DNA from 3 places in the Margalitia sp. FSL K6-0131 genome. Region 3 is predicted to be linked to each of the others. Evidence: a T-box and tRNA genes for the amino acid it is inferred to sense, from the RefSeq annotation. Region 3 holds a T-box; the other regions hold tRNA genes.
The links. A T-box is a leader RNA that pairs with one kind of tRNA and senses whether it is charged. The one in region 3 lies ahead of thrS (threonine--tRNA ligase), so its partner is inferred to be a tRNA-Thr.

Region 1: it has a tRNA-Thr gene. The T-box ahead of thrS (threonine--tRNA ligase) is inferred to sense a tRNA for this amino acid. The anticodon was not compared.
Region 2: it has a tRNA-Thr gene. The T-box ahead of thrS (threonine--tRNA ligase) is inferred to sense a tRNA for this amino acid. The anticodon was not compared.

What each region holds. Positions count from the first base shown of each region.
Region 1 is NZ_JBBOZS010000001.1:4,880,852-4,890,240, reverse strand. It holds rRNA gene NSQ59_RS24005 (23S ribosomal RNA) at 92-3,026, shown strand; rRNA gene rrf (5S ribosomal RNA) at 3,093-3,209, shown strand; tRNA gene NSQ59_RS23995 (tRNA-Val) at 3,219-3,294, shown strand; tRNA gene NSQ59_RS23990 (tRNA-Thr) at 3,451-3,526, shown strand; tRNA gene NSQ59_RS23985 (tRNA-Lys) at 3,693-3,768, shown strand; tRNA gene NSQ59_RS23980 (tRNA-Leu) at 3,798-3,879, shown strand; tRNA gene NSQ59_RS23975 (tRNA-Gly) at 3,897-3,971, shown strand; tRNA gene NSQ59_RS23970 (tRNA-Leu) at 3,982-4,070, shown strand; tRNA gene NSQ59_RS23965 (tRNA-Arg) at 4,107-4,183, shown strand; tRNA gene NSQ59_RS23960 (tRNA-Pro) at 4,197-4,273, shown strand; tRNA gene NSQ59_RS23955 (tRNA-Ala) at 4,282-4,354, shown strand; tRNA gene NSQ59_RS23950 (tRNA-Met) at 4,372-4,445, shown strand; tRNA gene NSQ59_RS23945 (tRNA-Ile) at 4,467-4,540, shown strand; tRNA gene NSQ59_RS23940 (tRNA-Ser) at 4,548-4,640, shown strand; tRNA gene NSQ59_RS23935 (tRNA-Met) at 4,804-4,877, shown strand; tRNA gene NSQ59_RS23930 (tRNA-Asp) at 4,941-5,017, shown strand; tRNA gene NSQ59_RS23925 (tRNA-Phe) at 5,197-5,272, shown strand; tRNA gene NSQ59_RS23920 (tRNA-Thr) at 5,435-5,510, shown strand; tRNA gene NSQ59_RS23915 (tRNA-Tyr) at 5,520-5,603, shown strand; tRNA gene NSQ59_RS23910 (tRNA-Trp) at 5,611-5,684, shown strand; tRNA gene NSQ59_RS23905 (tRNA-His) at 5,696-5,771, shown strand; tRNA gene NSQ59_RS23900 (tRNA-Gln) at 5,798-5,872, shown strand; tRNA gene NSQ59_RS23895 (tRNA-Cys) at 5,884-5,957, shown strand; tRNA gene NSQ59_RS23890 (tRNA-Gly) at 5,968-6,041, shown strand; tRNA gene NSQ59_RS23885 (tRNA-Ile) at 6,051-6,127, shown strand; tRNA gene NSQ59_RS23880 (tRNA-Asn) at 6,166-6,240, shown strand; tRNA gene NSQ59_RS23875 (tRNA-Arg) at 6,348-6,421, shown strand; gene ltrA (group II intron reverse transcriptase/maturase) at 7,019-8,275, shown strand; gene NSQ59_RS23865 (hypothetical protein) at 8,541-8,756, shown strand; gene ileS (isoleucine--tRNA ligase) at 8,816-9,389, opposite strand, start outside.
Region 2 is NZ_JBBOZS010000001.1:4,157,971-4,167,359, reverse strand. It holds rRNA gene NSQ59_RS20425 (23S ribosomal RNA) at 1-1,743, shown strand, start outside; rRNA gene rrf (5S ribosomal RNA) at 1,857-1,973, shown strand; tRNA gene NSQ59_RS20415 (tRNA-Asn) at 1,983-2,057, shown strand; tRNA gene NSQ59_RS20410 (tRNA-Ser) at 2,061-2,153, shown strand; tRNA gene NSQ59_RS20405 (tRNA-Glu) at 2,163-2,237, shown strand; tRNA gene NSQ59_RS20400 (tRNA-Val) at 2,259-2,334, shown strand; tRNA gene NSQ59_RS20395 (tRNA-Met) at 2,353-2,426, shown strand; tRNA gene NSQ59_RS20390 (tRNA-Asp) at 2,431-2,507, shown strand; tRNA gene NSQ59_RS20385 (tRNA-Phe) at 2,531-2,606, shown strand; tRNA gene NSQ59_RS20380 (tRNA-Thr) at 2,769-2,844, shown strand; tRNA gene NSQ59_RS20375 (tRNA-Tyr) at 2,854-2,937, shown strand; tRNA gene NSQ59_RS20370 (tRNA-Trp) at 2,945-3,018, shown strand; tRNA gene NSQ59_RS20365 (tRNA-His) at 3,030-3,105, shown strand; tRNA gene NSQ59_RS20360 (tRNA-Gln) at 3,132-3,203, shown strand; tRNA gene NSQ59_RS20355 (tRNA-Gly) at 3,210-3,284, shown strand; tRNA gene NSQ59_RS20350 (tRNA-Cys) at 3,293-3,366, shown strand; tRNA gene NSQ59_RS20345 (tRNA-Leu) at 3,376-3,457, shown strand; gene NSQ59_RS20340 (transposase) at 3,781-4,371, opposite strand; gene NSQ59_RS20335 (hypothetical protein) at 4,293-5,219, opposite strand; gene NSQ59_RS20330 (hypothetical protein) at 5,565-6,593, shown strand; gene NSQ59_RS20325 (hypothetical protein) at 6,593-8,206, shown strand; gene NSQ59_RS20320 (S9 family peptidase) at 9,165-9,389, shown strand, end outside.
Region 3 is NZ_JBBOZS010000001.1:1,865,869-1,875,257, reverse strand. It holds ribosomal protein L20 leader region at 1-71, opposite strand, end outside; gene thrS (threonine--tRNA ligase) at 208-2,136, opposite strand; T-box leader at 2,187-2,424, opposite strand; gene NSQ59_RS09055 (putative sporulation protein YtxC) at 2,499-3,356, opposite strand; gene dnaI (primosomal protein DnaI) at 3,466-4,401, opposite strand; gene NSQ59_RS09045 (replication initiation and membrane attachment family protein) at 4,414-5,811, opposite strand; gene nrdR (transcriptional regulator NrdR) at 5,901-6,359, opposite strand; gene speD (adenosylmethionine decarboxylase) at 6,483-6,863, opposite strand; gene NSQ59_RS09030 (glyceraldehyde-3-phosphate dehydrogenase) at 7,187-8,218, opposite strand; gene coaE (dephospho-CoA kinase) at 8,478-9,080, opposite strand; gene ytaF (sporulation membrane protein YtaF) at 9,095-9,389, opposite strand, start outside.

The DNA.
Region 1 (9,389 bases), 3.0 Mb from region 3:
TGAAAACTAGATACTGATAGAAGAAACCAAGTAAAACCGAGAATCGCCACTTTATGGATTTCATCCATTTTAAAGTAGTAATAACCTTATAGGTTAAGTTAGTAAGGGCGCACGGTGGATGCCTTGGCACTAGGAGCCGATGAAGGACGGGACTAACACCGATATGCTTCGGGGAGCTGTAAGCAAGCTTTGATCCGGAGATTTCCGAATGGGGGAACCCACTGCTCGTAATGGAGCAGTATCTTTACCTGAATACATAGGGTAATGAAGGCAGACCCGGGGAACTGAAACATCTAAGTACCCGGAGGAAGAGAAAGCAAACGCGATTTCCTGAGTAGCGGCGAGCGAAACGGAAGAAGCCCAAACCAAGAGGCTTGCCTCTTGGGGTTGTAGGACACTCTATACGGAGTTACAAAGGAACGGAGTAGATGAAGAGGTCTGGAAAGGCCCGTCAAAGAAGGTAACAACCCTGTAGTTGAAACTTCGTTCCCTCCAGAGTGGATCCTGAGTACGGCGGGACACGTGAAATCCCGTCGGAAGCAGGGAGGACCATCTCCCAAGGCTAAATACTCCCTAGTGACCGATAGTGAACCAGTACCGTGAGGGAAAGGTGAAAAGCACCCCGGGAGGGGAGTGAAAGAGAACCTGAAACCGTGTGCCTACAAGTAGTTAGAGCCCGTTAATGGGTGATAGCGTGCCTTTTGTAGAATGAACCGGCGAGTTACGATTTCATGCAAGGTTAAGCTGATGAAGCGGAGCCGCAGCGAAAGCGAGTCTGAATAGGGCGAATAAGTATGAGGTCGTAGACCCGAAACCAGGTGATCTACCCATGTCCAGGGTGAAGGTAAGGTAACACTTACTGGAGGCCCGAACCCACGCACGTTGAAAAGTGCGGGGATGAGGTGTGGGTAGCGGAGAAATTCCAATCGAACTTGGAGATAGCTGGTTCTCTCCGAAATAGCTTTAGGGCTAGCCTCAAGATGAAGAGTATTGGAGGTAGAGCACTGTTTGGACTAGGGGCCCTCATCGGGTTACCGAATTCAGACAAACTCCGAATGCCAAATACTTATGCTTGGGAGTCAGACTGCGAGTGATAAGATCCGTAGTCAAAAGGGAAACAGCCCAGACCACCAGCTAAGGTCCCAAAGTATACGTTAAGTGGAAAAGGATGTGGAGTTGCTTAGACAACCAGGATGTTGGCTTAGAAGCAGCCACCATTTAAAGAGTGCGTAATAGCTCACTGGTCGAGTGACTCTGCGCCGAAAATGTACCGGGGCTAAACGTATCACCGAAGCTGTGGATGGACACCTGACAGGTGTCCGTGGTAGGAGAGCGTTCTAAGGGCGGTGAAGCTAGACCGGAAGGACTAGTGGAGCGCTTAGAAGTGAGAATGCCGGTATGAGTAGCGAAAGAAGGGTGAGAATCCCTTCCACCGAATGCCTAAGGTTTCCTGAGGAAGGCTCGTCCGCTCAGGGTTAGTCGGGACCTAAGCCGAGGCCGAAAGGCGTAGGCGATGGACAACAGGTTGATATTCCTGTACCACCTCTTCACCGTTTGAACGATGGGGGGACGCAGGAGGATAGGGTAAGCGCACTGCTGGTTATGTGCGTCTAAGCAGTTAGGCTGGTTACGAGGCAAATCCCGTAACCGTGAAGGCGGAGCTGTGATAGCGAGGGAAATATAGTACCGAAGTTCCTGATTCCACACTGCCAAGAAAATCCTCTAGTGAGGTGAAAGGTGCCCGTACCGCAAACCGACACAGGTAGGCGAGGAGAGAATCCTAAGGTGAGCGAGAGAACTCTCGTTAAGGAACTCGGCAAAATGACCCCGTAACTTCGGGAGAAGGGGTGCTCTGGTAGGGTGCAAGCCCGAGAGAGCCGCAGTGAATAGGCCCAGGCGACTGTTTAGCAAAAACACAGGTCTCTGCGAAGCCGCAAGGCGAAGTATAGGGGCTGACGCCTGCCCGGTGCTGGAAGGTTAAGAGGAGGGGTTAGCGTAAGCGAAGCTCTGAATTGAAGCCCCAGTAAACGGCGGCCGTAACTATAACGGTCCTAAGGTAGCGAAATTCCTTGTCAGGTAAGTTCTGACCCGCACGAAAGGCGTAACGATCTGGGCACTGTCTCAACGAGAGACTCGGTGAAATTATAGTACCTGTGAAGATGCAGGTTACCCGCGACAGGACGGAAAGACCCCGTGGAGCTTTACTGCAGCCTGATATTGAATTTTGGTACAGCTTGTACAGGATAGGTAGGAGCCTTTGAAGCCGGAGCGCCAGCTTCGGTGGAGGCGTCGGTGGGATACTACCCTGGCTGTATTGAAATTCTAACCCGCACCCCTGATCGGGGTGGGAGACAGTGTCAGGCAGGCAGTTTGACTGGGGCGGTCGCCTCCTAAAGAGTAACGGAGGCGCCCAAAGGTTCCCTCAGAATGGTTGGAAATCATTCGTAGAGTGTAAAGGCACAAGGGAGCTTGACTGCGAGACCTACAAGTCGAGCAGGGACGAAAGTCGGGCTTAGTGATCCGGTGGTTCCGCATGGAAGGGCCATCGCTCAACGGATAAAAGCTACCCCGGGGATAACAGGCTTATCTCCCCCAAGAGTCCACATCGACGGGGAGGTTTGGCACCTCGATGTCGGCTCATCGCATCCTGGGGCTGTAGTCGGTCCCAAGGGTTGGGCTGTTCGCCCATTAAAGCGGTACGCGAGCTGGGTTCAGAACGTCGTGAGACAGTTCGGTCCCTATCCGTCGTGGGCGTAGGAAATTTGAGAGGAGCTGTCCTTAGTACGAGAGGACCGGGATGGACGCACCGCTGGTGTACCAGTTGTCTTGCCAAAGGCATCGCTGGGTAGCTATGTGCGGAAGGGATAAGTGCTGAAAGCATCTAAGCATGAAGCCCCCCTCAAGATGAGATTTCCCATAGCGCAAGCTAGTAAGATCCCTGAAAGATGATCAGGTTGATAGGTTCGAGGTGGAAGTGTGGCGACACATGGAGCTGACGAATACTAATCGATCGAGGACTTAACCAAAATAGAGCGATTCTCTTTACTTCTTCTTCTACAGTATTTAGTTTTGAGGGAACAAACCTCATATAGTCTGGTAATTATGGCGAGAAGGTCACACCCGTTCCCATCCCGAACACGGAAGTTAAGCTTCTCAGCGCCGATGGTAGTTGGGGGCTCTCCCCCTGCAAGAGTAGGACGTTGCCAGGCTTACATAATGGAGGATTAGCTCAGCTGGGAGAGCACCTGCCTTACAAGCAGGGGGTCGGCGGTTCGATCCCGTCATCCTCCACCATATAAAATGCCGGCCTAGCTCAATTGGTAGAGCACGCCCGATTAAGCTTCGAAGCGATGCTTCAGCGTACCGATTGAACCACATCTTGAGTAAGCTTTCTGAAATCGGGACGACGGTTATATGCACTAACATATCAGCAGGTTTTATCTTAATAATGCCGGCCTAGCTCAATTGGTAGAGCAACTGACTTGTAATCAGTAGGTTGGGGGTTCAAGTCCTCTGGCCGGCACCATTTCCGAGCCATTAGCTCAGTCGGTAGAGCACGATCGAGTAAGCTACGAAGCGATGCATCAGCGTACAGCTTGAGCTGCTACTTGAATAGGCTTACTGAAAGCTGGACGTCGTAGATGCACTTTGGTAGAAAGCAATATAAAATCCGTTCTTATAACTAAAAATAAGAGCCATTAGCTCAGTCGGTAGAGCATCTGACTTTTAATCAGAGGGTCGAAGGTTCGAGTCCTTCATGGCTCACCATTTTTTAAAGTAAATTAACTTTCCATAACGCGGGTGTGGCGGAATTGGCAGACGCACCAGACTTAGGATCTGGCGCCGCAAGGCGTGGGGGTTCGACTCCCTTCACCCGCATTGATAAAAATTTCTGCGCGGAAGTAGTTCAGTGGTAGAACACCACCTTGCCAAGGTGGGGGTCGCGGGTTCGAATCCCGTCTTCCGCTCCAAATACCCTTTGCCGGGGTGGCGGAACTGGCAGACGCACAGGACTTAAAATCCTGCGGTAGGTGACTACCGTACCGGTTCGATTCCGGTCCTCGGCACCAAGATTTTTTGCGTAGCAAAATAATCTTCCATAATATGCGCCCATAGCTCAATTGGATAGAGCGTTTGACTACGGATCAAAAGGTTAGGGGTTCGACTCCTCTTGGGCGCGCCATAATCAATACAAACGGGAAGTAGCTCAGCTTGGTAGAGCACATGGTTTGGGACCATGGGGTCGCAGGTTCGAATCCTGTCTTCCCGACCACTTAAAAAGGGGCCTTAGCTCAGCTGGGAGAGCGCCTGCTTTGCACGCAGGAGGTCAGCGGTTCGATCCCGCTAGGCTCCATTTCAATTTTTTAAAATGGCGGTGTAGCTCAGCTGGCTAGAGCGTACGGTTCATACCCGTAAGGTCGGGGGTTCGATCCCCTCCGCCGCTATAAAAATATACTTGTGTTTAAGGACCTTTAGCTCAGCTGGTTAGAGCAGACGGCTCATAACCGTCCGGTCGTAGGTTCGAGTCCTACAAGGTCCATATTAATGGAGGAATACCCAAGTCTGGCTGAAGGGATCGGTCTTGAAAACCGACAGGCGGGTTAAACCGCGCGGGGGTTCGAATCCCTCTTCCTCCGCCATTAATAATACATTTTTATCGTCGCGGGGTGGAGCAACGAGCGTTACTTCATCGAATTATCTGCGAGTTGTACCGATTGAGCCGCATCTTGAATAGGCTTTCTGAAATCGGGACAGTCCATTGCGAATTTAGTGCATATGGAAAACTTAATAATTTTTTATCGACGCGGGGTGGAGCAGTCCGGTAGCTCGTCGGGCTCATAACCCGAAGGTCGCAGGTTCAAATCCTGCCCCCGCAATTAAAAGAGTTATTTTCAAGGAAGATTATAAGGAAGTTTATTTTCAATTCTTGAAAAAAACCTGGTCCGGTAGTTCAGCTGGTTAGAATGCCTGCCTGTCACGCAGGAGGTCGCGGGTTCGAGTCCCGTCCGGACCGCCATTTATAATATATAAAATCTGAATAGTTTTTTAATTTGGCTCAGTAGCTCAGTCGGTAGAGCACGTCCGAATAAGCTACGAAGCATTACTTCAGCGTACCAGTCGAGCTGCTACTTGCGTAATCTTTCTGAGACTGGGACGAAGCGACTACAATTTAATTTACAAATAATAAACAATTACGGCTCAGTAGCTCAGTCGGTAGAGCAAAGGACTGAAAATCCTTGTGTCGGCGGTTCGATTCCGTCCTGAGCCACCATTTAGTTAAATATGCCTGCCTAGCTCAATTGGTAGAGCACGATGAATAAACTTCGAAGCAAAAGCATCCAGCGTACAGCTTGAGCCGCTTCTTGATTAGTCTTTCTGAGAGCTGGACGACGGTTATATGCACTAACATATCAGCAGGTTATATCTTAATAATGCCGGCCTAGCTCAATTGGTAGAGCAACTGACTTGTAATCAGTAGGTTGGGGGTTCAAGTCCTCTGGCCGGCACCAGTAGGTTTCGGAGGGGTAGCGAAGTGGCTAAACGCGGCGGACTGTAAATCCGCTCCTTCGGGTTCGGCGGTTCGAATCCGTCCCCCTCCACCATTCTCATAGGGGCATAGTTTAAAGGTAGAACTAAGGTCTCCAAAACCTTCAGTGTGGGTTCGATTCCTACTGCCCCTGCCAATAAGATTATGGCGGCTATGGCGAAGTGGTTAACGCATCGGATTGTGGCTCCGACATTCGTGGGTTCGATTCCCACTAGTCGCCCCATAAAATTGTTAAATAAGATTTATTATTGGGCTATAGCCAAGCGGTAAGGCAACGGACTTTGACTCCGTCACTCGCTGGTTCGAATCCAGCTAGCCCAGCCATCCATCCATATGGCAGCATAGCCAAGTGGTAAGGCAGAGGTCTGCAAAACCTTTATCACCGGTTCAAATCCGGTTGCTGCCTCCAAATAATCTTTGCGGGTGTAGTTTAGTGGTAAAACTACAGCCTTCCAAGCTGTTGTCGTGGGTTCGATTCCCATCACCCGCTCCAAAAAATAAGGGGCCTATAGCTCAGCTGGTTAGAGCGCACGCCTGATAAGCGTGAGGTCGATGGTTCGAGTCCATTTAGGCCCACCAGAGTTTTTTGCAATAGCAAAATAACTTTCAATTATTGTTCCGCAGTAGCTCAGTGGTAGAGCTATCGGCTGTTAACCGATCGGTCGTAGGTTCGAATCCTACCTGCGGAGCCATTTTTTTGGTGGAAAACTCAAATTGATGAAGAGATGCCCGCCGCTACTTTTCATAAGTTGCAGGATTCATTAAAGCTCTCTTTCTCAGTCATTTAAAATATAATAATGCGCCTTTAGCTCAGCTGGATAGAGCAACAGCCTTCTAAGCTGTGGGTCAGAGGTTCGAATCCTCTAAGGCGCGTCCTAATAGAATGACCTAATCCTATATATTGGATTAGGTTTTTTTGGTGCGCCCAGCATGGGTGCAGTCTATAGGGTGAAAGTCCCGAACTGTGAAGGCAGAAGTAGCAGTAGCTAAACGCAAGGGTGTCTGTGGTGACGCAGAATCTGAAGGAAGCGGGCGGCAAATCTCCGGTCTGAGGGACACGAACTTCATATAAGGCTAGGTATCATTGGATGAGTTTGCCAAACAAAACGAAGTCCTTTCTGCCAAAGATGATACAGAGTAAATGAAGCAGATAGATGGGGAGAAAGACTGTACTCTTACCTGGGGAGGTCTGGCTGAAATGCCGAGCACACTCGGTAACTTACTTTGTGAAGGGTAATTGAACAGCCAGAAGTCAGCAGAGGTCATAGTACCTGACTAGCTTAAGATGGTTAGGGAAGGACTGAACATTTAAGGAGAATATACACTAGGCGTTCATTGTTTATGATGATACAGACAATCCAATTGGACTTACTTAAAGGAGGAAGTGGTGAATTCCACAGGGGACTTTAAGAGGGTGGAATAAACAATGGCACAAATAGCACGTATATTCACGTGAAAGGATGTATCGAAATGATGGAACGAATACTGTCACGGGACAATCTACTTTCGGCATTGAAACGTGTCGAAAAGAATAAGGGTAGCCATGGAGTAGATGAAATGCCTGTAAAATCCCTACGAGCGCATATTCTACAAAATTGGCAAGAAATCCGAAATTCAATAAAGGACGGAACCTATGAGCCTATGCCAGTCAGACGAGTCGAAATCCCGAAACCAAATGGCGGCGTTCGTTTATTAGGTATTCCTACCGTGACAGACCGTTTTGTCCAACAAGCGATTGCCCAAATATTAACCCCAATCTATGACCCAACCTTTTCCGAACATAGCTATGGGTTTAGACCCAGAAGAAGGGCACATGATGCCGTTAGGGAAGCAAGGCAATATATAGAAGAGGGCTACAGATGGGTAATAGATATGGACTTAGAAAAGTTCTTCGACAAGGTAAATCACGATATGCTTATGGGACTCCTAGCAAAAAGAGTCAAGGATAAGACGATTCTAAAGTTAATTAGAAAATACTTAGAGTCGGGGATTATGATAAACGGTGTGGAAACTATCAGCGAAGAAGGTGTTCCTCAGGGTGGACCATTAAGTCCACTACTTTCCAATATCATGTTAGATGAATTAGATAAGGAACTAGAGGAAAGAGGACACAAATTTGTCCGCTACGCAGATGATTGTAATATTTACGTAAAAACCAAGAAGGCAGGTTTACGTGTCAAGAGTTCTATCACTACTTTCATTGAAAAGAAGCTTAAACTAAAAGTAAATGAAGAGAAAAGTGCGGTGGACAGACCGTGGAAACGAAAGTTTCTTGGATTCAGCTTCACATCAAACCGTAATCCAAAAATCCGTATCGCAAAAGAAAGTATAAAGAGAGCTAAAAGTAGAATAAAAGAACTAACATCAAGGTCAAAACCCATTCCATTGGAATTGCGTATTGAGAAACTAAATGAATACCTTGTTGGTTGGTGCGGATATTTTGCGCTGGCAGACACGCCAACTCCCTTTAAACAACTGGATGAACATATTCGAAGAAGACTCCGAATGTGCCTTTGGAAACAATGGAAACTACCCAAAACAAAAATTAAAAGGCTCATATCCCTTGGCGTTCCAAGAGAGAAGGCCCATGAATGGGGAAATTCTCGTAAGAAATATTGGCGCATTTCGAATAGTCCTATCTTACACACAACACTAAATCTAAAGTTTTGGAGAAATCAAAAGCTTAAAAGTCTGTTAGATAGATACAACCATTTGCGTCATACTTAAGTGAACCGCCGTATACCGAACGGTACGTACGGTGGTGTGAGAGGTCGGGGGTTAGTCACCCCCTCCTACTCGATTAACTTATGAAAATTGTTATTTAAATTTAGTAGTTTCGCCCCTTCTGCAATCATCAAACATTTAGGTCTTTAAAACTAAAGGGTTTCCGTCATTAAACACGAATAATACTAAAATAAGAACACTTTTAACCTCAAGTAGAATCAACAGCTTTTATCAAGATGTAGATGCTATTAAAAAAGGAGGTTTAATGGTGAAAAGGTATTTTTGGAATATCCTTGTTTCTGTTGATCAATTCTTTAACACTGTTTTCGGAGGTGATCCAGACGAAACGATTTCCTCCAGAATGGGAAAGCATCTTGCCAAGCATGACTGTCCTTTTTGCAATCTAATGTGTAAATTCCTAAACCTGTTCGACAAAGATCATTGTGTAAAATCAATTGAAAAAGATGAAGGGTTACCAATGTAAACAAAAAACTCACTGCAAACAGTTTAAGATTGTTTACAGTGAGTATTTTTTTTCATGCGTTAATAGATTAAGGAAGTCTTTACTATCTCTTTATCAAATATCATTTCGATTTGCTGTTCGTCATCGTTTAAGTTTCCGTATTCTATTGTGTGAACAAGAACATTTTCTTTTATTAGCCCATCATAAAGCTGAAGTTTTTCTTTTATCTTATCTGATGCTGAGATTTTAATGGATATATACATTTCTACAGGTAAGTTCAATTTTTTACGTGTCTCTTGTATAGCTCTAATAAATTCTCTTACATGCCCCTCATCTACCAGTTCAGGAGTCAATTTTATATCTAATAAAACCTTTAACTGATGATCACCTGCGATCACCATGCCAGAGGACATGACTTGTTCTATAGTGACATGTTCCTTCCTTAACACTACCTGTTGACCGTTTAAATTGATTGGAATCTGGCCATTATCAATAAATATTTTCTTTTCCTCATCAGATAGTTGGTCCACATATTGTTTGACTGCATTAACATATTTGCCAAACGCAGTACCTGCCGTTTTAAAATTTACTTTAAAGAGTGATTTTTCATATTGTGTTAACTCTTTCGTAAAGACAACCTCTTTAACATTTAGT
Region 2 (9,389 bases), 2.3 Mb from region 3:
TATCACCGAAGCTGTGGATGGACACCTGACAGGTGTCCGTGGTAGGAGAGCGTTCTAAGGGCGGTGAAGCTAAACCGGAAGGACTAGTGGAGCGCTTAGAAGTGAGAATGCCGGTATGAGTAGCGAAAGAAGGGTGAGAATCCCTTCCACCGAATGCCTAAGGTTTCCTGAGGAAGGCTCGTCCGCTCAGGGTTAGTCGGGACCTAAGCCGAGGCCGAAAGGCGTAGGCGATGGACAACAGGTTGATATTCCTGTACCACCTCTTCACCGTTTGAACGATGGGGGGACGCAGGAGGATAGGGTAAGCGCACTGCTGGTTATGTGCGTCTAAGCAGTTAGGCTGGTTACGAGGCAAATCCCGTAACCGTGAAGGCGGAGCTGTGATAGCGAGGGAAATATAGTACCGAAGTTCCTGATTCCACACTGCCAAGAAAATCCTCTAGTGAGGTGAAAGGTGCCCGTACCGCAAACCGACACAGGTAGGCGAGGAGAGAATCCTAAGGTGAGCGAGAGAACTCTCGTTAAGGAACTCGGCAAAATGACCCCGTAACTTCGGGAGAAGGGGTGCTCTGGTAGGGTGCAAGCCCGAGAGAGCCGCAGTGAATAGGCCCAGGCGACTGTTTAGCAAAAACACAGGTCTCTGCGAAGCCGCAAGGCGAAGTATAGGGGCTGACGCCTGCCCGGTGCTGGAAGGTTAAGAGGAGGGGTTAGCGTAAGCGAAGCTCTGAATTGAAGCCCCAGTAAACGGCGGCCGTAACTATAACGGTCCTAAGGTAGCGAAATTCCTTGTCAGGTAAGTTCTGACCCGCACGAAAGGCGTAACGATCTGGGCACTGTCTCAACGAGAGACTCGGTGAAATTATAGTACCTGTGAAGATGCAGGTTACCCGCGACAGGACGGAAAGACCCCGTGGAGCTTTACTGCAGCCTGATATTGAATTTTGGTACAGCTTGTACAGGATAGGTAGGAGCCTTTGAAGCCGGAGCGCCAGCTTCGGTGGAGGCGTCGGTGGGATACTACCCTGGCTGTATTGAAATTCTAACCCGCACCCCTGATCGGGGTGGGAGACAGTGTCAGGCAGGCAGTTTGACTGGGGCGGTCGCCTCCTAAAGAGTAACGGAGGCGCCCAAAGGTTCCCTCAGAATGGTTGGAAATCATTCGTAGAGTGTAAAGGCACAAGGGAGCTTGACTGCGAGACCTACAAGTCGAGCAGGGACGAAAGTCGGGCTTAGTGATCCGGTGGTTCCGCATGGAAGGGCCATCGCTCAACGGATAAAAGCTACCCCGGGGATAACAGGCTTATCTCCCCCAAGAGTCCACATCGACGGGGAGGTTTGGCACCTCGATGTCGGCTCATCGCATCCTGGGGCTGTAGTCGGTCCCAAGGGTTGGGCTGTTCGCCCATTAAAGCGGTACGCGAGCTGGGTTCAGAACGTCGTGAGACAGTTCGGTCCCTATCCGTCGTGGGCGTAGGAAATTTGAGAGGAGCTGTCCTTAGTACGAGAGGACCGGGATGGACGCACCGCTGGTGTACCAGTTGTCTTGCCAAAGGCATCGCTGGGTAGCTATGTGCGGAAGGGATAAGTGCTGAAAGCATCTAAGCATGAAGCCCCCCTCAAGATGAGATTTCCCATAGCGCAAGCTAGTAAGATCCCTGAAAGATGATCAGGTTGATAGGTTCGAGGTGGAAGTGTGGCGACACATGGAGCTGACGAATACTAATCGATCGAGGACTTAACCAAAATAGAGCGATTCTCTTTACTTCTTCTTCTACAGTATTTAGTTTTGAGGGAATAAAATTCAATTTTATATTGAAATTATCCCAAAATCATATATAATAATATATGTCACATGGTTTGGTGGCTATTGCGAGAAGGTCACACCCGTTCCCATCCCGAACACGGAAGTTAAGCTTCTCAGCGCCGATGGTAGTTGGGGGCTCTCCCCCTGCAAGAGTAGGACGTCGCCAAGCTGGCATTATTCCACAGTAGCTCAGTGGTAGAGCTATCGGCTGTTAACCGATCGGTCGTAGGTTCGAGTCCTACCTGTGGAGCCATACGGAGAGCTGTCCGAGTGGCCGAAGGAGCACGATTGGAAATCGTGTAGGCGGGCAAAACCTGTCTCAAGGGTTCAAATCCCTTGCTCTCCGCCAGATATATGTGGCCCGTTGGTCAAGCGGTTAAGACACCGCCCTTTCACGGCGGTAACACGGGTTCGAATCCCGTACGGGTCACCATTAATATAAAAAGTAAATAACGGAGGATTAGCTCAGCTGGGAGAGCACCTGCCTTACAAGCAGGGGGTCGGCGGTTCGATCCCGTCATCCTCCACCATATAACATTTATAATCGTCGCGGGGTGGAGCAGTCCGGTAGCTCGTCGGGCTCATAACCCGAAGGTCGCAGGTTCAAATCCTGCCCCCGCAATAATGGTCTGGTAGTTCAGCTGGTTAGAATGCCTGCCTGTCACGCAGGAGGTCGCGGGTTCGAGTCCCGTCCAGACCGCCATTTTTTTAAAAAATAGGTACATAGGCTCAGTAGCTCAGTCGGTAGAGCAAAGGACTGAAAATCCTTGTGTCGGCGGTTCGATTCCGTCCTGAGCCACCATTTAATTTAATATGCCGGCCTAGCTCAATTGGTAGAGCACGATCGAATATGCTTCGAAGCATTGCTTCAGCGTACAGCTCGAGCTGCTACTTGAATAATCTTTCTGAGAGCTGGACGACAGGTATATTGCAATAACATATTAGCAGGTTATATCTTAATATTGCCGGCCTAGCTCAATTGGTAGAGCAACTGACTTGTAATCAGTAGGTTGGGGGTTCAAGTCCTCTGGCCGGCACCAGTAGGTTTCGGAGGGGTAGCGAAGTGGCTAAACGCGGCGGACTGTAAATCCGCTCCTTCGGGTTCGGCGGTTCGAATCCGTCCCCCTCCACCATTTTCATAGGGGCATAGTTTAAAGGTAGAACTAAGGTCTCCAAAACCTTCAGTGTGGGTTCGATTCCTACTGCCCCTGCCAATAAGATTATGGCGGCTATGGCGAAGTGGTTAACGCACCGGATTGTGGCTCCGGCATACGTGGGTTCGATCCCCACTAGTCGCCCCATAAAATTGTTAAATTAGCTTTATTATTGGGCTATAGCCAAGCGGTAAGGCAACGGACTTTGACTCCGTCACTCGCTGGTTCGAATCCAGCTAGCCCAGCTTTATGCGGAAGTAGTTCAGTGGTAGAACACCACCTTGCCAAGGTGGGGGTCGCGGGTTCGAATCCCGTCTTCCGCTCCAAACAAAATGGCGGCATAGCCAAGTGGTAAGGCAGAGGTCTGCAAAACCTTTACCACCGGTTCGAATCCGGTTGCCGCCTCCATAATATTGTGCCGGTGTGGCGGAATTGGCAGACGCGCACGACTCAAAATCGTGTTCCTTCGGGAGTACCAGTTCGACCCTGGTCACCGGTATCATAATAGTGAAAGTCCCTGATATGCATTTAATATAAAATGTATATCAGGGACTTTTTCTTTTGCATTATTTTTTGATACGATTAATTAGAAATCAAACATTTAATTATATTCGAGACATGTTTTAATAAAACGAGTGTCGGTTCGACTGCTTTGATTTTCCTCATCATTTATTTTCTGTATAAAGCAGAATATAAATGTCACACCCGAGTATAAATCTTTTCTCCAAGTCAAGACTATGAAAAAGTGTGTAGGTCTTGTTGGCAGAACAACTTATGTTGTTACAAGTATAGTTAAGATTATTTTAACTTATCTAACCTTAACTAGCCTAAGCAAGGCAAAGATAGATTATTTTTCACCCATAATATTTTTCTTCCATATGGCGCTTTTCCTAAATAGGTAAAGTTTTGAAGTTTATGCTTATAATAAGCAATATTTAATTTATATCCAACCTTTTTTCCGATATTGACACTTGAATTAATATCTCTCATTAAAAGGGTTCCACATTTTTCACATGTAAAGCTGCGAATTTGTGGCTCTCTTTTTCTCATGTATCCGCAAACACAACATTCTTTAGTAGTGTTAAATTCATCGGATATTAAAAAATATTTGCCACGTTTCGTTGCAACCCATTTTAAAATAGTACGAAATTTACCAATTTGTTCTTGGTTTAACATACTTCGTTTCATATTTTTATACGGTGCATGTTTATTGTTTGGAGTATAGTCACCAATTATAACTAGATCGTATCTATCGTATAAAGCATGGGCAATAGAATACAACGCTGTCTTAATTTGTTCTCGACGTTTGTTGTAAGCCCTATTTACTGCAGAGTTTAATTTATTCCATCGTGGACTGTGAATGGTATAAGAATTTCCATATTTGCTTTTTTCATTTTGTATTGTTTTTTGCAAATATCTCGTTTGGCTTTTATTTGATCTATTTTTTTGTCCCAATAATTAATCATTAGAAGTTTCTTAAACTCAATAGAATTACCTTCATAGTCAACACCGACAAAGAAATTCTTATGATTTGGATCCAAGGAAATCCATTTCAAATTATCTGGAATATTGGTTTCTTGTTTTATTAATGAAGGTTTTTGAGGTGAGGGTTCATTTAACTTTTTAGACTGTTTGCACTGAATTCGATATTTTGACATTGTTTTTTTATATTCCATTTCTGTCTTCGAGCGGCGTTCTACGGTGAAAATTGCAAAGAATTTATTCCCTTGTTGTTTGCAAAGGCTAAACGTTTTAAATTTTTCTTCATCACCTAACTCTACTTTTTCTTTCAACTTTCCAATAATCGAAGGATTCTTTTTACCTTTTTGTTTTGCTAATCCAGGTACATTGCCTAATGAAATAGAAACTGCTTTTCCTTCCTTTAGAATTTCCCATCCTTTGTTTGGTTCATCAAAAACTAGACTAAACCATTTATTCTTCCAGCTTCTGTGTTTAGGATATCTGGAATCACCTTTAAAAAAGCTCTTATAGGCTTTAAGCAATCTTGTAGATGGTTCCTTTAATACAGAGGAAAAGACTGAATTCAAAAATGGATGACTTTTCTTTAGAGAGACTCCATAATTACGCAGGTTTCTTCCTTCTAGTAGTTTTAAAGAATTATTATTTTCATAGTAATCCTTTTGGCAAGCATCTAATAGTTGATTATATAACCAATTGCAAATTTTGCTCTGTCCGTCTAGTATAATTTCATCATTTTTGGAGAACTCAATTTGAATTTTCTTGGTGTAGGTTAGGCTCATATTATTCACCTCCTTCATTACGAAACATATGTTCTATTATTTATATTAACAAATTCTATTTATATTTACAAATTTAAATCAATTGCAATTAATACAGTCTTTCCTTATTAGAAAATAAAATTAGTTAGGAATTACACAACGTTCGAAATGGAGAAAGTCTTGTTGTAATAAGTATTGAGAAGAGGAGTATGGAAATGTTGTTATAACAATTTATATTGGTTAAATAATGGATTCTTACACTTTTATTCGATCATCCGAACATTACCAGCATTTTCAAAGAACCTATAAAGATGGCAAGATATGTATTATAATGGAATTAATATATTAATTGAGAGGATTTTATCTATGCCATATACGATCCAGTCTTCGGAAAAACTTAGACCATCTGGTGCTGAATATGAAACGAAAGCACTTTTATACTTAATGAATTTCAGAGTAGATAGTCCGGAAGTCTATTATTATGTTGTAGATTTTTTTAATGATTTAACCGGCATGAATAGAACTGGCAGAAAAATGTGGGATATACAGTCGAAAGGTGCAAAAAGTTCTTCCCCTAAAACACTAGGGAAAGAACTTGTTACTTTATTTAAAAATTATAGAAGTGACTTTAATTTCGATTGTTTTGTATTATTTTTAGGTGGAGTTTCACCTACTGTAAGAGTAGACCAAACCAAAAATGTTTTTGATATTCAAAATATTCAACCGGAAGCGCTTAAAAAGATGAAACAGGGTTTATTAGAAGAGTGTAATGATAAAACTTACATAGATAATACGAACATTAGTGATAAAGAGCTAGATGAATTTATAAGTAAAATTCAATTTGTTGTTGATGATAAAAAGCCCTATGAATATGTGAAATCCATTATAAAAACCCATACAAAGTTAATTCCTAATGAAGAAGTATTAAATGGTATTTTTAATGAAATTAGAGATAAACAAGCAAGTAAAAAAAATTCCAGCGTCGTGGAAAATATTACAATTGAAACTTCACATGAAGCATTGAATTATTCAAGGCATTTAACTGCTGGAGAGATTAGATTATTAACAATTTCGCGGATTATTAACAGAGATCTTTTTGAGAAGGGACCTCCGTTGCCATTCTATCTTATTTTAAATAGTGTCCCAGATGAAAGGAAAAAAGATGTGATTTTAGAAAGTAGATTAGCATTATCTAGAGCATTGTTTAATAAAAATAACGCTAATACTTTTTGGAGACTATTTGAAAATACATATTCAACAATAATTCAAAATCCTTCGGACAATGTAAATGTTATTTATGATAAATTAGATCACGATATATTGGAACAATGTTACGATTTTGATGTGATTTCATTAAAGTATTTTATTTCTTTAATTAAGGATGGTATTGAATAATGTTAATAAAAAAAGTTGCTATTGGCAATGAGCAAGAAGCATTTATTGAAGATAGATTTTCTGAGAAAATGAATATTATTTCTAGTGAAGATAACAATAGAGGGAAGACTATTTTGATACAAGGAATGATGTACGCACTAGGCAATAATCCTGTATTCCCTTCAACCTTCAATTACACTAATTATTATTATGTAGTCGAATTTCTTCATAATAATACCATTTATAAAATCTGTAGAAACAAGGACTTATTTTTTATTCAATTCAATGAATCATTGTTGCTTTTTGAAAATGTATCGGAATTGAAGCGATATTGGCATAAAGATATAATGCATTTGCCGATAATAACAAAGAATAATTTCACACGAATAGTTGACCCTGAACTTTACTTGCAGGTTTCTTTTGTAGGGCAAGATAAAAAAGATACTTCTAATATTGCTAATAAAGGATTGTACAATAAAGAGGATTTCAATACTATGCTTTATTCTATAGCTGGAATAAAGCATAGTATTGCGGATTTTGATAACATTAACAACATAAAACGAAAGATTTCGAATTTAAAAGATGAGAAGAAACTTATACTACAGCAATCAAAAATTTTGAAATCCCAGAAGAAGCCTATTTCATATTTAAGTAGCGCTAATGACAGGATTAATTTTAAAAATCATCTTGAAAAAATTGAAAAAGTTAAAGATAAATTAACGGAATTACATAAAGATCGTAACAAAAATATAAATAGAAAATTAAAATGTGAAATAACAATTAAAGAATTAAATTCTTTAAATAGAAATTTAGAATCAGGTGAGTTAGTTTGTTTAGACTGTGGGTCCAATCATATTGGCTATAAAGCATCTCCTCAGCAAATGTATTCTTTTGATGTATCAACTCCGGAAATACGAAAACAAATCATAGAATCAATTAATAATAAAATTGATGATTATGAAGAAGAAGTTGAGCGTATAACTTTATTAATTAATAGTGAACAAGCTAAACTAAAAGAATTATTATCTGTTGAAGAAATTTCTTTAGAATCTTTAATTGCATATAAAGATGATGTGTATAGTGTTTCAGATGCTGAGAACAAATTAAATTCCATCGAAGATAATATAAACAAATTAGAAAATCAAATGAAAGAAGCCTCAAATGACATAGAAGTTGTTAAGGAGCAACAACATAACCTATTAAATGCAATTCTTAGCAAAATGAATGAAAATTATAAATTGGTGGATCCCTCGGGTAATTTGGAGTTCGATAGCATTTTTACTAAAAAAACAGAAGTTTATTCTGGTAGTGAACAAACTATTTATCACTTAGTAAAAGTTTATTCTCTAGCCAAAATACTAAATCATGATTATCCAATTGTTGTCGATTCATTCCGTGCAGAAGATTTATCGACTGAAAAAGAAAAAGTTATTTTAGATTTATTTCGCGAGTTGAATAATCAAGTAATATTTACAACCACATTAAAGAGTGAAGAAATTGGAAAATATGATAAAAAAGAGTTTGATTTTATTAATCATATTGATTATTCTAACCATTCTCCAAGTAAAATTCTCCAATCAAGGTATGTATACGAGTTTAAAAAAATCCTTTTGAATTTTTCTTTAAATATTTAATAAGTTAATTCATTAAGTATTTTAATAAGACTACTTGTCAATTGTAGTATAGTTGAAGTGTTTTTCACAATTTTTACACATAAAAAGTCGGAATCCTTGTAATATAAGGCTTTCCGACTTAATTTCGACCTCGACCACTATGTCATTCTTACGTTAAGCGGAAAACAAATATAGGATTAGTAAAGGAGTGAATAGCTTGAAAAATGAATTCCCATTAAATCAGGATACTGTTATATCCTGTACTGAATTAACCATTTTAGATTTTTGAAAATGGGGATTTTCCAATATACTTACTAACTCATTAAGAGGTATATTTGCTGAATTTTTAGTTGGTGCAACTATTGGATCACTAAACGATTCGAGAATAGTATGGGACGCCTATGATTTACAATACAAGAGTAAAAAAATAGAGGTAAAGTCCGCTGCTTATATACAATCGTGGTATAGTGGAAAACCATTCAAAATAAGTTTCGATATAAGTGCAAAGAAGGAGTACGACTACACAACAAATCAATACAGCCCGGAACCTAGAAGGAATGCAGATATATTTGTATTCTGTATTTTGAAAGAACAGAATGAAAACATTGTTAATCCAACAGACTCTCATCAATGGGAATTCTATGTTGTTTTAACAAAAGTTTTGAACCGACAATTACCAATTCAAAAAACGATTACCTTATCTTCTCTTCAAAATATTTCTGCACCCCTTATATTTAATCAATTAAAGAACACAATTGATAATTTAGATGAGTAAAAATTACTCATTTTATTTAATGTTTTATCCAAATGAATAGTGTAGAGTTTCGTCACCCAGGATGACAGGGATTTTTCCCTGCACCACGAGGGATAAGGTGCCTGACCCTCAGTCCCACTAAATAAACTTTTTAAGTTAAAGATGATTTTTTTAAACAAATGTCGAATAGATTAATAGATAAATATAAATTAGGAGGAGAAAGAAATGAGTAACAATGAGCTAAGGTATTTAACCATTGAAGAAGTTATATCATTACCTCAATTTAGGGATACAGCTATTTGTCCTGATGGAAAGAAAGTAGCCTATGTTAAGCAAACCTCGGACTGGGATGGTAACTCCTATCCGCAGCATGTTTGGGTTTATGATAGGCAAAAAGAGACACATTACCCTGTAACCGCTGGCAATATTGAAAGTATGCATCCACGGTGG
Region 3 (9,389 bases):
TGAATTTCGAAACCTGCCAACTGCAATATAAGCGTCAATCAGGCGAGAAGCGGGTGCTCCTTCTTTTCCTCAAACTAATATTCAATTTACCTTAGATAATATATCATATAATTATAATCGATGTCAAATGGCTTGTTGCTATTTTTATTATATTTAAAACAACATCATTTATATTATCAAAGTTTTAATTATGGTGCAATGAAATTTTTATTTTTTCTCTTGAACTTCTGCTTTTAAGTTTTCCATAAATTGTGCAAATGGGATTGTTTCTGATTTTTGTTCCCCATATTTACGAACATTAACAGCATTGTCTTTTACTTCATTATCCCCTACGACAAGCATGTATGGGATTTTTTGCATTTGTGCTTCACGGATTTTATAACCCATTTTCTCATCGCGCAAATCTAATTCAACCCTAAATCCAGCTGCTTTAAGTTGTTCTTTAACTTGTTTAGCGTAATCAAGATGTACATCAGGTGAAACAGGGATGACAGTTGCTTGAACTGGAGCCAACCAAGTTGGGAACGCTCCTTTATATTCCTCAATTAGATAAGCAACAAAGCGTTCCATTGTAGATACAACACCACGGTGGATAACAACAGGGCGATGAGGCTTACCATCTTCACCTATATAGTTTAAATCAAATCTTTCAGGAAGTAAGAAATCAAGCTGCACTGTTGATAATGTTTCATCTTTTCCTAATGCAGTACGAACTTGCACATCTAGCTTCGGACCATAGAAGGCAGCTTCTCCTTCTGCTTCAAAATAATCTAGGCCTAAATCGTCCATTGCATCCTTTAACATAGATTGTGCTTTGTTCCACATTTCATCATCATCAAAATATTTTTCCTTATCTTCCGGATCACGATAAGAAAGTCGGAAGGAATAATCAGTAATATTAAAGTCTTTGTATACTTCAATAATTAATTCCACTACTCGTTTAAATTCATCGCGAATTTGATCTGGACGAACAAATATATGGGCATCATTTAAAGTCATCCCGCGTACCCTTTGAAGCCCTGATAAAGCACCAGACATTTCATAGCGATGCATCGTTCCTAGCTCTGCAATTCTGATTGGCAATTCACGATAGCTGTGGATGCCATTTTTGAATACCATCATATGATGAGGACAGTTCATCGGGCGAAGAACAAGCTCTTCATTATCCATTTCCATTACGGGGAACATATCCTCGTGATAATGATCCCAATGTCCGCTAGTTTTATAAAGGTCCACGCTACCCATAATTGGTGTATAGACGTGGTCGTATCCTAGACTTACTTCCTTATCGACGATATAGCGTTCCACAACACGTCTAATGGTTGCACCTTTTGGCAGCCATAATGGCAAGCCTTGTCCAACTTTTTGAGATGTCATAAATAAACTTAATTCTTTCCCGATTTTACGGTGATCTCTTTCTTTAGCTTCTTCTAATAAACGAAGGTGTTCATCCAGTTCTTCTTTTTTGAAAAAGGCAGTTCCGTAAATACGTTGAAGCATTTTATTGTCGCTATTTCCGCGCCAATATGCCCCGGCGATACTTAGTAGTTTAAATTCTTTTATCTTTCCAGTTGAAGGAACATGTACCCCGCGGCAAAGATCAATGAATTCACCTTGTTCATACACGGTTACTTTTTCATCAGCAGGAATGGCATCAAGTAATTCTTGTTTATACTCATCACCTGCAAAAATTTCTTTCGCTTCGTCACGTGTAACTTCTTTTCGAATAATTTCTAAGTTTTCGTTTACAATTTTCTTCATTTCTTTTTCGATTTTCGGAAGATCTTCTGGTGTAATCGAAACATCGATATCCATATCATAATAGAAGCCGCCTTCGATAACTGGTCCAACTCCAAGTTTCACATTATCAAACAGACGTTTAACTGCTTGAGCCATTAAGTGTGCTGTACTGTGACGGAGGATTTCGAGTGCTTCCGGTTGATCTGGTGTAATAATCGCGATTGTTCCATCCTCATGGATAGGTGTGCGCAAATCAATCAACTTGTCATTTAGTTTTCCAGCTAATGCTTTTTTCTTTAAGCCAGGGCTAATGGATGCTGCGATGTCTTCTGTTGTTGTTCCGCCGGCAAATTCCTTAACTGCGCCATCTGGAAACGTAATTTTAATATCTGACATATATGTCCACTCCTTTATATGTATAAAAAATAAAAAAACTCGTCCCTACGGAAAGGGACGAGTATTATTTACACGTGGTTCCACCCTATTTTTCATTTCCAAAAAAACAAAAATGACTTAGGAAATTTTTAACGGAATGTACCCGTCAACTATTACTAGTTAAACATTTAACGTTCACAGCTGAAGTTTAGAGGTGGTAAGTATTCATTTCGTGATGGAAAGTTTTCACCATGCCTTTCCTCTCTGGAAACCGTAAAGGAATACCCTTGTCCTCATCATTACTTTTCATATGCTTTAATTCGTATGTACGTAATTATAGAAGTTTCTTTACGGAAAATCAAGAGTATGAAAATTATTTTTCCTTACCTATTAGCTGCCTTTCCCAAAAAGGCATTTTTTTCTTGCCAAAACTGGTCTTTTTTTGCGAGAAAGATCCTCTCTTCAAAAATGTTTTGAAGCGTCCGAATTAAACCATTATCAAATGAATCAGCATAAAGATAAATTTTTTTCGGAGCAATAGATAATAAAGGAGCAATTGTTACTGAATCAATGTAGATTGGATGATTGGTTAATAATCTGCGATCCATCAAATTCGAAATTTCACTTTTGGTCATTTCTTGATATTGTTCATTATAAAAAATACTGTATTGATCAAAATAAATTCTTACTACATCCAATTTTGCATCGCGATTTTGTAGATAATCACGGAGAGTCTGGATAAATACTTGGTATTCTTGCTCCATCTTATATTCATCAATAGCTAGTTCGACATATACAATAATTTGTTCATAGTATTCCTTCAACCTGAATTTCGTAAGAGAATCAAATGAAACGGTATCATGTTGCTCTAACAAAGCGGAGATGGCTTGACGAATCATTTCTGTTTCATTTATTCCGCCAATTATAGAAGTTAGTTCTGGTCTATCTCCATTAAACATGTCGATTACAATTTCTAAAATATTGTTTTGCTCCTCTTCTTCTTTATAGAAGAAATACTCTCTTAAGATATCTTTCACCCAATCGTTTCTTTTCTTTTGAATAATAAATTGTATAAATCCATCTTGAATATTTTCTAATGAAATCGTGGAGAGATCTATAGTTAAAAAATATTGTTTTTGATTTTGAAAGATTGTTTCATGGAACCATATTTCCTTATCGTTTTTAATAAAATATTCATGCAGCCATACTGCATCATCTAAATACTTGAAAATAAAATCCAACTTTAGCCCCCCTTGCTATGGAAAATTCCATGTTATATGTATATGGGGAGCATGGTTATTTTAGAAGTCGAGGATAAAAAAAGAAGGCCAAGCTTATTGCTATGGCCTTCTATATTCTTAAATTAGGTCCCTCCACTAAAATTGGGGTTGAAAGATACTTTATCCTTTCCATAATCCTTGCCGCCTTCATCTTTTCCTCTTCCCCTCGTTGTGAATAGGTAAGATGATGTTCAAGACCGGAATAATCGAAATTAGAAGTGAAAAAGGTTGGCAGATTTTCCTGCATTCTAAACTGTAAAATGGATCCTAGAATTTCATCACGTGTCCAGCTCGTCATAGCTTCCGCTCCAATATCATCCAGCATTAACACCGGAGCTTTCTTAACCATTTCCAACTTTTCATTTAACGTATGATCCCCTAATGATTGCTTCATTTCCCTGAAAAATTCCGGAACATAAACAAGGAGAGAGGAGACCTGTTTATTTTCCGCCAAATGGTTAGCAATAGCACCTAATAAATAGGACTTTCCAACTCCAAAGCTGCCATAAAGAAATAACCCTTTCATTTTTTTACCAGCCTCATACTCCACGACAAAACGTTCTGCAAATTCATACGCATTTAGTCGTCCTGCTGATTCCAAAGAGAATTCACCAAAAGACGCATGTAAAATATCCTTTGGAACATAAAGGCTCTGAATTAATTTTTCATTCTTCTTCCGTTCATCAAACATTCTTTTTTTCAGACAAGGACGGTATTTGATATCTATGCCGTTCCTCCCTAAAACAAGCTCTGGTTCATATCCTTGCATCATGTTCACACAACTCTCAAGGCTAGAACATTTTTGACAATCCCTCGTTTGCGAAATGAATTCATATAACTTCATTAAACTTTTTTCGACCATGGATGTTGTAATCTCACCTGTATGTTGAAGCAAAAATTCTCGAACAGCAGGATGGTTTAGGATTTCTTGCTTCATCTCACTGTAAGTTCGTTGAAAGTTGCTGTTATTAGATAATCTTCTTAATGTTTCATTAATATTCTCCATTCCATTCACCTCCTATTTTTTATATTTTTGTTGAATGGATTCAAGTCTGCGACGTTTTTCCTCTACAGATTCTGCTGTTTGATTTGATTTATTATTTTTAGGTTGTGTTTCATCTTTTTCCACAAACCATTCTGGAAGCTTTTCCGTACGAATTGGCTTTTTACGCGCATTCTTTTGCTCGCTTTTAGTATCAGCCCATTGCTGATATTGACGGTGCTCATTTTTTGCTAATTCCATCGCTTCTTTTACTGTTTTCACCTTTTTCCTTGTCCAATGAGAAGCAATCTTTTCCATATAATTTTTCGTGAGTTTCATATCTGTTTTTAATAAAACATATTGAATTAATACATTGACAACGCCTGCTGAGAGCTGTTGTTGAAACATTATGTCTTCCACAGCCTGAAGGTCCGCTTTAGAAGGTTCCGCTCCATCCGAAATATCAATCAGCAGCTGTCGGGGAGATGTCGTTTCAAGATAATGAATAAGCTTTTCCTCACGTGTATCCCCTAATTCACTGCTAGTCCGGTCCTTTAATGGCTGAATACGATCCACTAGCTTCGGTAAATCATTCGCATGCTCCAGTTGGTACCAGTCCCGAGCTGCCTTCCTAAGGTCATCAATGTCAATATTTTGCTCAGCATTCAGTGCACTTAGAAAAATATTTTGCATATCAATTGCGTTAATGTGATATAAAAACGAAAGCTTATAAATTGCATCTCTTACTTGTGCCGTCATTACTTTTTGTGGAAGGATCAAACCTTTCAAACCTGATAAAAACAAGTCGAAATCAAAATCAACTTCTTCTATCTTAATTTCATTTGGACTTGTTCTAGTTTGAAATTGCAGATTTTCATTTATCTTACTTCCCTCATGTGCCTCTATGTCATGTAAAAAATGATCTTCACTTCCTGACATAAATACTTCTTGAAAGGAACGAGTAATATTTTGATACTCCGCTTTTTTTAAAGCAGGATCAGTAAACATATTCTTTAATCTTAAAAAATGTTGCCTGCCTAATTGTTTAAATAAAAAAACATTAAGTATTCCATCTGTGAAAAATTGTTCTGGGGACAACGGTGGTTGCAGTTCATATATAAATAATCTATCCTCATTCATATTTTTCACATATGTTTTTAACAAACCGATACCCTCTAATTTTAAGCGGGCATCATAAATATCCCGTAAATTTAACGATAAAAAGTTCATTAAATGGTAATGTGTCCATTCTTCAGACCATACTCGGCTCACTTCAATTTCATTCCATAAGGTCATATATAAACTATAACAATTAACCCCAATCAGTGGCTGATAAAGTAATGAGATCACTTTGCCGTCATATTCATGAAGCATTCCATTAGAGGAAACTTGATAACGATCCACAGGCTGTATCTCATTCCATAATTGTTTCATAAAAGCCACATCCTTGTTATTAATAATAAAAGCTCAAAAAGGATGAGGAAAATAATGAAAAAGACTAGAACGAAGAAACTCTAGCCTTTTTATTGTTCCTTTTTGATTAATTCCTTTAATTCTTCTAAAAAAACGTTTAAATCTTTAAATTGTCGATAGACAGATGCAAATCGAACATATGCTACTTCATCTACAGCTGCTAATTTGTCCATAACCAGTTCGCCGATTTTTTCCGAGTTTACTTCAGAGTATCCAAGATTTCGAAGCGACTTTTCAATTTCTAATGAAATTTTTTCTAATTCCGCTAGTGAAACTGGTCTTTTCTCACACGCTTTTATAAGTCCGCGCAATATTTTTTCACGGCTGAATTCCTCACGAATGCCTTCCTTTTTTACTACAATTAAAGGGGTTTCTTCCACTTTTTCAAAGGTCGTAAACCGATACAAGCATTCCTCACATTCACGCCTTCTTCTTATTGCACGTCCTTCATCAACGGGGCGAGAATCAATCACGCGTGTCCCATTATTTTGACAAGACGGACATTTCATTATATCAGCTCCGTTTATAAGTACATGATTACTTTCATCATATAAAAAAGATGATAAATTCACAAGAAAAATAATAAAAAACGAGATGTAGCATACACCTCGTTTTAACTTTTTTATCGATTTTTAAAGAGCAGTTACTTTTGATTGTTTAACTTGGACAGGACCCATTCCACGAGGTAATTCGATTGTTTCACGTGTCTCAGCGCCAAGTGATTCGGCAATATAGTCAGCGGCAATGTTTGGATTTAAATTACCGCATGTGTACACATCAATACTTGCATATCCATGCTCTGGAAAGCTATGAATAGTTAAATGAGATTCAGAAATAATAACTACTCCGCTTACTCCTTGTGGAGCAAATTTATGAAATGCTACCTCACGAATTTCAGCACCTGATTTCAATGCTGCATCTACGAATGTTCTTTCAATAAACTCCATGTTATTGAGTTTTTCAAAATCACAGCCCCATAATTCAGAAATTACATGACGACCCATTGTTTCCATCGATCGTTTCCCCCTTTAAAGAATTATTTTTACGATCAAAGAAAAATTCAAATGAATTTTCTCCTTAGCAACTACCACGGGGGAAAGTTAGTCCAAAGAGGTCCTAACCCTTTAAGTAGCTACAAATTATTCATTTTTTTTAATATGAAAAAAACATGATTTTCAAAGAAGTTCACGATTGATAGTATACTTTGTTTACGTCAATTTTGCAATATAAAATTTAAAATTTCAGGCTGCTATTTTACTTGGGTCTACTAATCTATTAAATACCTTCATAAATAAATAAAAAGCCTGCTGATTTTAATACCAGCAGGCCAGTTACCTCATCCAACCTTTACTTCCAAAGGCTTTATTAATTCATTTGCAACATGTTTCAATAAATCGACTACCCGGCAAGAGTACCCCCACTCATTATCATACCATGCCAAAACTTTCACTTTATTGCCGCCCATTACAATCGTAGATAAACCATCCACAATAGCGGAATGACTATTTGTATTAAAGTCAACGGAAACAAGCGGCTCCTCTGTAAAATCTAAAATTCCGTTTAATTCTTTGGAAGCAGCTGAAATAAATGCAGCATTTACTTCCTCCGCTGTCACATCTTTCTTTAAATCTACTACTAAATCGACTAATGAAACATTCGGAGTTGGAACTCTAAGCGCCATCCCGTGTAATTTTCCTTTTAAATGCGGGAGCACTAGAGCAAGTGCCTTTGCCGCACCAGTTGTAGTCGGGATAATGGATTGTCCGCAAGCCCTTGCGCGACGTAAATCCTTATGTGGATTATCAATGTTTTTCTGATCATTTGTGTATGCATGTACCGTTGTCATTAAGCCATTCTCAATCCCGAACTTCTCATCTAAAACCTTTACCACTGGAGCTAAACAATTTGTAGTACAGGAAGCATTAGAAATAATATCATGCTTACGAATATCTAATGCGCTTTCATTTACCCCCATCACAATTGTCACATCTTCATTTTTTCCTGGAGCTGTTAAAATTACTTTTTTTGCTCCAGCTTGAAGATGCAAAGCTGCTTTTTCACGAGAATTAAATTTTCCTGTAGCTTCAATTACGATATCTATATTAAGCTCCTTCCACGGAAGCTCCTCAGGATTACGATTATTTAATAATTGTACACGACGTCCATTTACGACGATTGCTTGATCTTCTGCAAATACTTCTGCATCAAATTTGCCATGATTTGTGTCATACTTTATTAAATGTGCTAATGTTTCCGCTGGATAACTAGCATTAATGGCTATAATATCGATATTTTTATCTAAAATTGCTTTTCTAAATACCATACGTCCTATACGTCCAAAGCCGTTAATTGCTACTTTTGCGTTCATAAATGATGTCCCCCTGAATAAATGTTATACTCGATTTACAATTAGTATAACATATTAATTCGATTATGCGATACTTTTTTTAATAAAAATGGCAGTTTTCGAACGGATTGTTGTTTTTAAATCCTAATATAGGCTTCGTTCCGGGGTATCTATTCTTAAAAAGGCTATTCATTCTTATCCCGAATTAGGTTTTCGTATACAAAAGCAATAAAGTTTAAGAAAAGAAACAAAAAACCACCATATTTAGAAATATGATGGTTTAAGGAGTCATTTCCCAGCTATTTATTAACCTATTTAACTGTTTTTCTGTTTCTGTAATATTTCCATTATTATCAATAACAGCATCTGCTAATGGAATTTTATCTTTAAGAGGCATCTGAGCGGAAATCCTTGCTTTTGCCTCCGCTTCTGAAAAGTGATTTCGTTCCATTAATCTTTTTAACTGAATCTGTTCATCTACATAAACAAGTATGGTTTTCTCCACCATGTAGGTTAACTTGCTTTCAAACAGTAGCGGAATATCTAGAATCACTGTATTCTTCCCAGATAAAAGCGCTTCTTCCTTTTTAGCATTCATATACTTTCTAACGGCTGGATGTACAATGCTATTAAGTAGTAATCTTTTTTCTTCCTGGTTAAATACAATGGCCCCTAACTTCCCTCTATTAATGGTTAAATCCTCCTGAAGGATTTCTTCTCCAAATTCTTTTACGATTGCAAGATATGCTTCTTCTCCAATATTAACGACTTCTCTAGCTGCAATATCCGCATCAATGATTGTGAAACCTTTTTCTCTTAACATATTCGATATCGTACTTTTTCCGCTTGCAATTCCACCCGTTAATCCAATGATCCTAGCCATGATAATTGTTCCTTTCAAAATTTCAAAATTCCTATCAATATGAGTAATATCCCGGGTAAAAAGGAAACCTTTTGCATCCAATTTAAATGTGAAAACACTTTACCTAACCGAATTCCGACAGAAACTAGTATCAAACTCATCATGGCAACGATTAAGCTTAAGCTAATTGGAGAGTAACCCAACATGGCTGCACCTATTCCCGCACCAAATGCGTCCAGAGACAGGGCTACCCCAAGCATAAACGCCTCAATTCCTGTAATGGTTCCTGATTGATCAAAATCGGCACTAGTTGGTTTCTTCAAAATTTGG